DNA from 2 places in the Streptomyces sp. RFCAC02 genome. Region 2 is predicted to be linked to the other one. Evidence: riboswitches for the same ligand, from Rfam matches in the RefSeq annotation. Region 2 holds a riboswitch; the other holds the start of a gene.
What was found. A riboswitch is a leader RNA that binds a small molecule or an ion and turns the genes downstream of it on or off. The one in region 2 is predicted to bind glycine.
Positions count from the first base shown of each region.

Region 1: it holds a riboswitch for glycine, as region 2 does, so the genes downstream of both, gcvP (aminomethyl-transferring glycine dehydrogenase) here and gcvT (glycine cleavage system aminomethyltransferase GcvT) in region 2, are expected to answer to the same signal.

Region 1 is NZ_SAUH01000001.1:384,454-388,858, reverse strand. It holds gene EMA09_RS01675 (DNA polymerase IV) at 1-1,147, shown strand, start outside; gene EMA09_RS01670 (PRC-barrel domain-containing protein) at 1,057-1,440, opposite strand; glycine riboswitch at 1,617-1,715, shown strand; gene gcvP (aminomethyl-transferring glycine dehydrogenase) at 1,904-4,405, shown strand, end outside.
Region 2 is NZ_SAUH01000001.1:4,601,094-4,605,498, reverse strand. It holds gene EMA09_RS21410 (enhanced serine sensitivity protein SseB C-terminal domain-containing protein) at 1-356, opposite strand, end outside; gene EMA09_RS21405 (enhanced serine sensitivity protein SseB) at 410-1,177, opposite strand; glycine riboswitch at 1,260-1,352, shown strand; glycine riboswitch at 1,357-1,469, shown strand; partial or broken gene gcvT (glycine cleavage system aminomethyltransferase GcvT) at 1,538-2,676, shown strand; gene gcvH (glycine cleavage system protein GcvH) at 2,711-3,100, shown strand; gene glgX (glycogen debranching protein GlgX) at 3,361-4,405, opposite strand, start outside.

The DNA of each region.
Region 1 (4,405 bases), 4.2 Mb from region 2:
GCCGCTGGTGGAGCCGCTGAGCCTGGACGAGGCGTTCGTCGACCTCGCGGCCGGCGGCGCCGCCGGCACCGCCGCGGAGGCCCGTGCGGTGGGGGAGGAGCTGCGCGGGCGCATCGCGGTCGGCACGGGGGTGACGGGCTCCGTCGGGCTCGCGGGCTCCAAGATGCTCGCGAAGATCGCCTCCGAGCTGGCCAAGCCGGACGGGCTCGTGCTGATCGAGCCCGGCACCGAACGGGACCTGCTCGCCCCCCTGCCCGTGCGCACGCTCCCCGGCATCGGCCCCGCCACCGCCGAGGCGCTGCGCCGCGCCGGTCTGCACACGGTGGGCGAGCTGGCCGACGCGGGCGCCGACGAGCTGGTGCGGCTGCTGGGCAGGGCGCACGGGCAGGCCGTCCACGCGATGGCCATGGGCCGGGACGACCGCCCGGTCGTCGCCGAGCGCGACACCAAGTCCGTCTCGGTCGAGGACACCTTCGACACCGATGTCACCGACCGCGCCCGGGTACGGCTGGAGGTCGCCCGGCTCGCCGACCGCTGCACGGCCAGGCTGCGGGCCGCGGGCCGCTCGGGGCGCACCGTGGTGCTGAAGGTCCGCCGATACGACTTCACGACCCTGACGCGCTCCGAGACGCTGCGCGGACCCACCGACGACCCGGCGGTCGTGCGGGAGGCCGCCGCCCGTCTCCTGGACGGCGTGGACACGACGGACGGCGTGCGGCTCCTCGGCGTCGGGGTGAGCGGGCTGGCCGGTTTCACGCAGGAGGACCTGTTCGCGCAGGCGGCCGTGCGGAGCACGGGGGAGGCGGAGCCCGTGCCCGTGGGCGGGGAGCCGGCCGCGGCGGACCCGCCGGCGGAACCTCACGCGCCCGAACGGGTGTGGCTGCCGGGCATCGATGTGACGCACGCGCGTCATGGACCGGGCTGGGTCCAGGGCAGCGGCGTCGGGCGCGTGACCGTGCGGTTCGAGCGCCCGGGCGGCCCGCCGGGCCGCGCCCTCACGTTCCGCGTGGACGACCCGGAGCTGACCCGCTCCGAGCCGCTGCCGCTGGTGGCGGATCAGCGGTCGTCGACGCCGCCGTCGGGCGCGGCCAGCCGCCCGAAGTCCGCGTCGGGCGGCGGCGCGATCCCCGGCACGTCAAGCCCGTAGTGGTGGTACAGCTGCAGCTCCTGCTCGGGCGAGAGGTGGCGGCCGACGCCGAGGTCCGGCGCCCGGCGGATCAGCGCCCGCTCGAACGGCACCCGCAGGTGGTCGTCGACCAGCTCGCTCGGCTCCAGGGGGACGAACGCGTCGCGGGTGAAGAACCCGGTCCGGACCGCCGCCCATTCGGGCGCCCCGGTCGCGTCGTCGAGGTACACCTCGTCCACCGTGCCGATCTTGGCGCCGTCACGGTCGAGGGCCTTGCGCCCGATCAGACTGCGGGGGTCGATGTCGGTCTGCACGCTTCCTCCAACTGGTCACGCCGGCCGCGCACGGTCCGGCGGCCGCCGGACGCCGGCGGCCCGTCGTACCGAAGGGCTCCTACCACCTAGAGAAGGGCACATTCCGCCCGCTGGCCAGTCGAGTGGTTCCCCCGGGACCCGCCCGGGGAGCCGCTGGTAGGCTCGAAACCGGTTGTCGACCTCGTGCGGGAGAGTCCCGGCGTCGGACGGACGGCGGGCGCCGAAGGAGCAAATCCTCCCCGGAATCTCTCAGGCCCCAGTACCGCGCGAGTCAGACCACTCTGGAAAGCAGGACGGCCCCCGGCGCACGGCGGGCGGACCGTCCTCACCGACGGTGCAAGCCGGGCGGGCGACCGCCGGGCGAAGCTCTCAGGTCCGGCGGCGCGCCGGATGACAGAGGGGGAGGCAGGCCGGGCGGTGCCGCCCGGCGCCCGAGGTCATGCGACCGTGAGGAGCCTCCCCGATGACCGCCAGCCCCGTCAGCCGTCCCCCGCTCGCCGACCTGGAGGCGGGAGCGCCGTTCGCCGCCCGGCACATCGGTCCCGACGCCGGGGACCGCGCCAAGATGCTCGCCCGGGTGGGGTTCGCCTCGCTCGACGACCTGACCGCGGCCGCCGTCCCCGAGAGTGTCCGCGCGACCGGGGGGCTGCGGCTGCCGGCCGCCCGTGACGAGGCCGCCGTCCTCGCCGAACTGCGGGACCTCGCCGGCCGGAACACCGTCGCCCACTCCATGATCGGCCTCGGGTACCACGGCACGTTCACGCCGCCCGTCATCCAGCGCAACGTCCTGGAGAACCCGGCCTGGTACACCGCGTACACGCCCTACCAGCCGGAGATCTCGCAGGGCCGGCTCGAAGTCCTCCTCACCTTCCAGACGGTCGTCGCCGACCTCACCGGGCTGCCGACCGCCGGCGCCTCCCTGCTGGACGAGGGCACCGCGGCCGCCGAGGCCATGGCGCTGGCCCGCCGGGTCGGGAAGGTGCGGGACGGCGTGTTCCTCGTGGACGCGGACTGCCTCCCGCAGACGATCGCCGTGGTGCGGACCCGCGCCGAGGCGGCGGGGGTGGCGGTCGTCGTCGCGCCGCTGGCCGACGGCATCCCGGCCGACGCCGCCGAGCGCGGGGTGTTCGGCGTCCTCGCGCAGTACCCGGGCGCGTCGGGCGCCGTGCGCGACCTGCGGCCGCTGATCGAGGCGGCGCACGGCATGGGCGCCGTCGTCGCCGTCGCGGCCGACCTGCTGGCCCTCACCCTCCTGACGCCGCCCGGGGAGCTCGGCGCCGACATCGCGGTCGGCACGACCCAGCGCTTCGGCGTCCCGATGGGCTTCGGCGGCCCGCACGCCGGCTACATGGCGGTCCGCGACACGTACGCCCGCAACCTGCCGGGCCGTCTCGTCGGCGTCTCCCGCGACGCCGCCGGCCGCCCCGCGTACCGGCTCGCCCTCCAGACCCGTGAGCAGCACATCCGGCGCGAGAAGGCCACGAGCAACATCTGCACCGCCCAGGTGCTGCTGGCCGTCATGGCCGCGCTGTACGCCGTCCACCACGGCCCGGACGGGCTGGCCCGCATCGCCCGCCGCACGCACCGGTACGCCGCGCTGCTCGCCGCCGCGCTGCGGGAGGGCGGCGTCGAGGTGGTGCACGGCGCGTTCTTCGACACGGTGACGGCCCGTGTGCCCGGCCGCGCCGGCGCCGTCGTGGCCGCGGCGCGCGCCGCGGGCGTCAACCTCCGCCTCACGGACGCCGACCACGTGGGCGTCTCGTGCGACGAGACGACGGGCCGCGAGCAGCTCTCGGCCGTCCTCGCCGCGTTCGGCGCCGCCGGCCGGGACGGCGGCCCGGTCGACCTCGACGCGCTGGACGCCCGTACGCCCGACGCCATCCCGGCGGCGCTCGCGCGCACCGGCGCGTACCTCACGCACCCGGTCTTCCACCGCCACCGCTCCGAGACCGCCATGCTGCGCTACCTGCGGCGGCTCGCCGACCGCGACTACGCGCTCGACCGCGGCATGATCCCGCTCGGCTCCTGCACGATGAAGCTGAACGCGGCCGCCGAGATGCAGCCCATCACCTGGCCGGGCTTCGCCGACATCCACCCGTTCGCGCCGGCCGAGCAGGCCGGGGGGCACCTGACCCTGATCCGCGAACTCGAGGCCGCCCTCGCCGAGATCACCGGGTACGACGCGGTCTCCCTCCAGCCGAACGCCGGTTCGCAGGGCGAACTCGCCGGCCTCCTCGCGGTCCGCGCCCACCACCGCGCGAACGGGCAGCCGCAGCGCACCGTCTGCCTCATCCCGTCGTCGGCGCACGGCACCAACGCGGCGAGCGCCGTCATGGCGGGCATGCGCGTCGTGGTCGTCGCGACCGGCGAGGGGGGCGACGTCGACCTCGCCGACCTGCGCGAGAAGATCGACCGGCACCGCGACGAACTGGCCGTCCTGATGGTCACCTACCCGTCGACGCACGGCGTGTTCGAGGAGGACATCACCGCGATCTGCGCCGCCGTGCACGACGCCGGCGGCCAGGTCTACGTGGACGGCGCCAACCTCAACGCGCTCGTCGGGCTCGCCCGCCCGGGCCGCTTCGGAGCGGACGTCTCCCACCTGAACCTGCACAAGACGTTCTGCATCCCGCACGGCGGCGGCGGCCCCGGCGTCGGCCCGGTCGCGGTGCGCGCGCACCTCGCGCCGTACCTGCCGGGCCACCCGCTCGACCCGACGCGGGACGGCGAGAAGGACGCCGCCGGCGGTGTCGGACCGGTGTCGGCCGCGCCCTTCGGATCCGCCGGCATCCTGCCGATCTCCTGGGCGTACATCCGGCTGATGGGCGCCGAGGGGCTGCGCGAGGCCACGCAGACGGCCGTGCTCGCCGCCAACTACATCGCCAAACGGCTCGAACCGTACTACCCCGTCCTGTTCACCGGGCCGGGCGGGCTCGTCGCCCACGAGTGCGTCATCGACATCAGG
Region 2 (4,405 bases):
ATCCGCCGCAGGTCGAGCCAGGGAATGCCGAGGCCACCGCCGGGGGCGTGGGGATTCAGCCACAGGCCCCAGTGTTCGGGGAAGAGGGCGGCGGCGATGTCGCGGCCACCGATGACCTCGTGCTCGCGGGTCCAGCCGCTGACCGCCAGCTCGCGGGCGGACGTCACGCAGGGGGCGTAGCCGTGGCCCGCGATCTCGACGCTGCCGTACTGGGCGTCCGGCTCGCCCGGCTTGCCGTCCCACAGGAGCATGAGGACGTCGCTGCGGGCGAGGGCCGCGAGGAGGTCCTCGTAGGCGTCCAGGCGGTCGGGCGTGATCAGGGGGAGCAGGTCATCGATCTCGTGCGCCGCACTCACCTGGGCCGTTCCTCCTCGCTGGTTCGGCTGCGCGTGACATGGCGCCCGGGGCCTCAGACACCACGGATGTAGAACGGCTGGACGCACTCCCTCAGCCAGTCCACCACAGGGTCGTCGGCCGCATCCAGCAGCACGAGCTGTACCGGCCACACGACCGGGTGACGGGCCAGCGCGCGGCCGAGGGCGTCGTGCACGGCGAGGCGGTGGCCGTCGTCCAGGCCGTCGAGTTCTACGCCGACGTACAGCGCCGGCGCGGCGCCCTCGGCGCTGGCCAGGCCGCGCCGCGCGGACCGGACGCCGGGCAGTGCGGACAGCTCGCCGGTGACGGCGCCGAGGAAGTCGACGGGGTCGTCCTGCCAGTCCGGCTGGAAAAGACGCATCCGGGCGCCGGTGGGCACGCCGGGCAGCCGTTCGCCCGGGGTGGCGCGGCACAGTTCGGCGACGGCGCCGGGCGGGACGGGCAGGCCGACGGTGCCGCCCGGGTTCAGGGCGACGCCGATCCCCGGCGGCAGGCCGCGCGCGAACTCCCAGGCGGGCGCGACGGCGAACGGCAGGTGCGAGGCGCCGCCCAGGTGCAACTGCTCGGCCGAGCTGAACACCGGGACGAACGTGCCGCCGTTCACCTGCACGGTCGGCAGGTCGAGGGTGCGGCTCTCGCGGCCGCCGCCCTCGGGGAGCGGCACCCACAGGGCGCTGCGGGCCAGGGTCTTCAGCAGCCGGGGTCCCGCGTCGGGTACACCGAGGGAACCGGCGAGAACCTCTTCCAGCTCGTTGCTCGGCCATCCGCCGCCGAAGCCTGGCTGCTGCCTGGGAACGGTCATGCACGCACCCTAACGGCTGAGCCCGTCCGGCCGTGCGCGGTGGTTCGTGCGATGATGTGCCGACAACCGCATACCGGCCGTTCGACCCCGCGCGGGAGAGTCCCCGGCGCGACCGGGGCGCCGAAGGAGCAAGTCCTCCCTTGAATCTCTCAGGCCCCGATACCGCGCGCGGAAGGCGAATCTGGAAAGCGGACCGATCCCGCCACGGCGCGGGCGCGTCCCACCCACGGTGCAAGCCGCCGGCCCGTCTCCCGGGCCTGCACGGCGAACCTCTCAGGTGCAGATGACAGATGGGGAGGGCCTGGCCGTTCCCCCGACCGACCGCCCAGCCCTCCGTTCCGCCTCACCGGGAGCCCGCCCATGCCGGACGACATCCTCCGCAGCACCGCCCTCGACGCGACGCACACCGCGCTCGGCGCGGTCATGACCGACTTCGCCGGCTGGCGCATGCCGCTGCGGTACGGCAGCGAGCGCGCCGAGCACCAGGCCGTGCGGACGGCGGCCGGCCTCTTCGACCTCTCCCACATGGGCGAACTCACCGTCACGGGCGCGCAGGCGGGCGCGTTCCTCGACCACGCACTGGTCGGGCACCTCTCCGCGCTGGCGGTCGGCCGGGCGCGGTACACGATGATCTGCGCGCCGGACGGCGGCATCGTCGACGACCTGATCGTGTACCGGACGGCGGACGACACGTACCTCGTCGTCGCGAACGCCTCCAACGCCGGGACCGTCCTGGCCGCCCTGCGCGAGCGGGCGGCCGGCTTCGACGCGGCGGTCCGCGACGACCGGGACGCGTACGCGCTGCTCGCCGTGCAGGGGCCGCGCGCGCAGGAGATCCTGACGCGGCTCACGGACGCCGACCTGGGCGGGCTGCGGTACTACGCCGGGCTGCCGGGGGACGTGGCGGGGCGGCCGGTGATGATCGCGCGCACGGGCTACACCGGTGAGGACGGGTTCGAGCTGTTCTGCGCGCCGGGTGACGCGCCCGCGCTGTGGGAGGCGCTGACGGAGGCGGGGCGGGACGACGGGCTCGTGCCGTGCGGTCTCGCGTGCCGGGACACGCTGCGCCTCGAAGCGGGCATGCCGCTGTACGGGCACGAGCTGACGGCGGAGGTCACGCCGTTCGACGCGGGGCTCGGGCGGGTCGTCGCGTTCGGCAAGCCGGGGGACTTCGTCGGGCGGGCCGCGCTGGTGGCGGCGAAGGCGGAGGCGGGCGGTGAACGGGCCGCCGGCGGGGGGCCGCGCGTCCTGGTCGGGCTCGCCGCGCGCGGGGGCGGCGTGTGCCGCGCGCCGGGTACGCGGTGGTGGACGCGGCGGGCGAGGTGATCGGCGAGGTGACGTCGGGGGCGCCGTCGCCGACGCTGGGGCGGCCCATCGCGATGGCGTACGTGGCAGCCGGGCACGCGACGCCGGGCGGTGACGGTGTGGCGGTGGACATCCGGGGCGCGCGGGAGCCGTACGACGTGGTGGACCTGCCGTTCTACCGGCGGCGCAAGTGACAGCGGTTCAGCAGCGATCCAGGAGAATCACCCCATGAGCGACAATCCCGAGCAGTACCGGTACAGCAAGGAGCACGAGTGGCTGTCGGCCGCCGACGACGGTGTGGCGACGGTCGGCATCACCGAGTACGCGGCGACCGCGCTGGGCGATGTGGTGTACGTGCAGCTCCCGGACGTGGACGCGACCGTGACGGCGGGTGAGCCGTGCGGCGAGCTGGAGTCCACCAAGTCGGTGAGCGACCTGTACGCGCCGGTCAGCGGCACCGTCACCGAGATCAACCAGAACGTGGTGGACGACCCGGCCCTGGTGAACTCCGCGCCCTTCGGCGACGGCTGGCTGTTCCGCGTGCGGACCGACCCGGAGGCGCCCGAGCCCGAGGGCCTGATGACGGCCGGTGAGTACGCCGACTTCACGGCCCAGTGACCGAGGCATGAGCGCGGGGGGCACGGTCCCGGCCGTCCCCCGCCGCCCGCGCACGAGGTAAAACGTTGCACACTCCCCAGCCGCTCGCCGGTGGAACGTTTTCCAGCCCGGCGGCGCCTGGGTGCCCGGACGGCAGGCCGCAGCAGCCCGACGCCACCGAGTAAAACGTTGCACGCACGCTCGCCGCCTACCGGTAGAACGTTCCACCCCTGCACGGCACCGCAAGTGGCGACCAGCGGCTCGGCCCCAACGGGCAGAAGTCAGGGGGTCGCGGTCGGTGGGATGGCGCGCAGGAGCAGGACCGAGCGGGGTGGCAGGTCCAGTGTCGTGCCGGCGGGGTGCAGCGTGCCCGGTTCCGTCTCCTGTTCCTCCAGCGATGTGTCCACGATCAGCTCGTACCCGTCGGCCCAGGGAGGACCGGGCAGCGGGAACCGCGCCGGCTCGTCGTCGGCGTGCAGCAGCAGCAGGAAGCTGTCGTCGACGACCGGCCGGCCCGTGCAGTCCCGCTGCGGGATGTCCCGGCCGGACAGGAACATGCCGAGGGTCCGGCTCGGCGCCCACCAGTCCTGCTCCGTCATCTCCGTGCCCTGCGCCGTGAACCAGCCCAGATCCCTTATCCCCTCCGGCCCCTGCCGCCGCCCGGAGAAGAACGCGCGGCGCCGCAGCACCGGGTGCTCCCGGCGCGTGCGGATGAGGCGGCGCGTCAGGTCGAGCAGCGGGCGCCACGCGGGGTCGCCGGCGAGCGACCAGTCCATCCAGCCGGTCTCGTTGTCCTGGCAGTAGCCGTTGTTGTTGCCGCCCTGGGTGCGGCCCATCTCGTCCCCCGCGACGAGCATCGGCACGCCCGTGGACAGCAGCAGGGTCGTGAGCAGGTTGCGGAGCTGGCGGCGGCGCAGGGCACCCACGCCGGCGTCGTCCGTCTCGCCCTCGGCGCCGCAGTTCCACGAACGGTTGTCGTCGCTGCCGTCGCGGTTGTCCTCGCCGTTGGCCTCGTTGTGCTTGCGCTCGTAGCTCACCAGGTCGCGCAGCGTGAAGCCGTCGTGGGCGGTGATGAAGTTGACGGAGGCGTACGGGCGCCGGCCGCCCCACGCGTACAGGTCGCTGGAGCCCGACAGGCGGTACCCCAGGTCGCGGACGTCGGGCAGCGCGCCGCGCCAGTAGTCGCGGACGGTGTCGCGGTAGCGGTCGTTCCATTCCGTCCACAGCGGGGGGAACGCGCCCACCTGGTAGCCGCCCGTGCCGACGTCCCACGGCTCGGCGATCAGCTTGGCGCGCCGAAGCACCGGGTCCTGCGCGATGACCGCG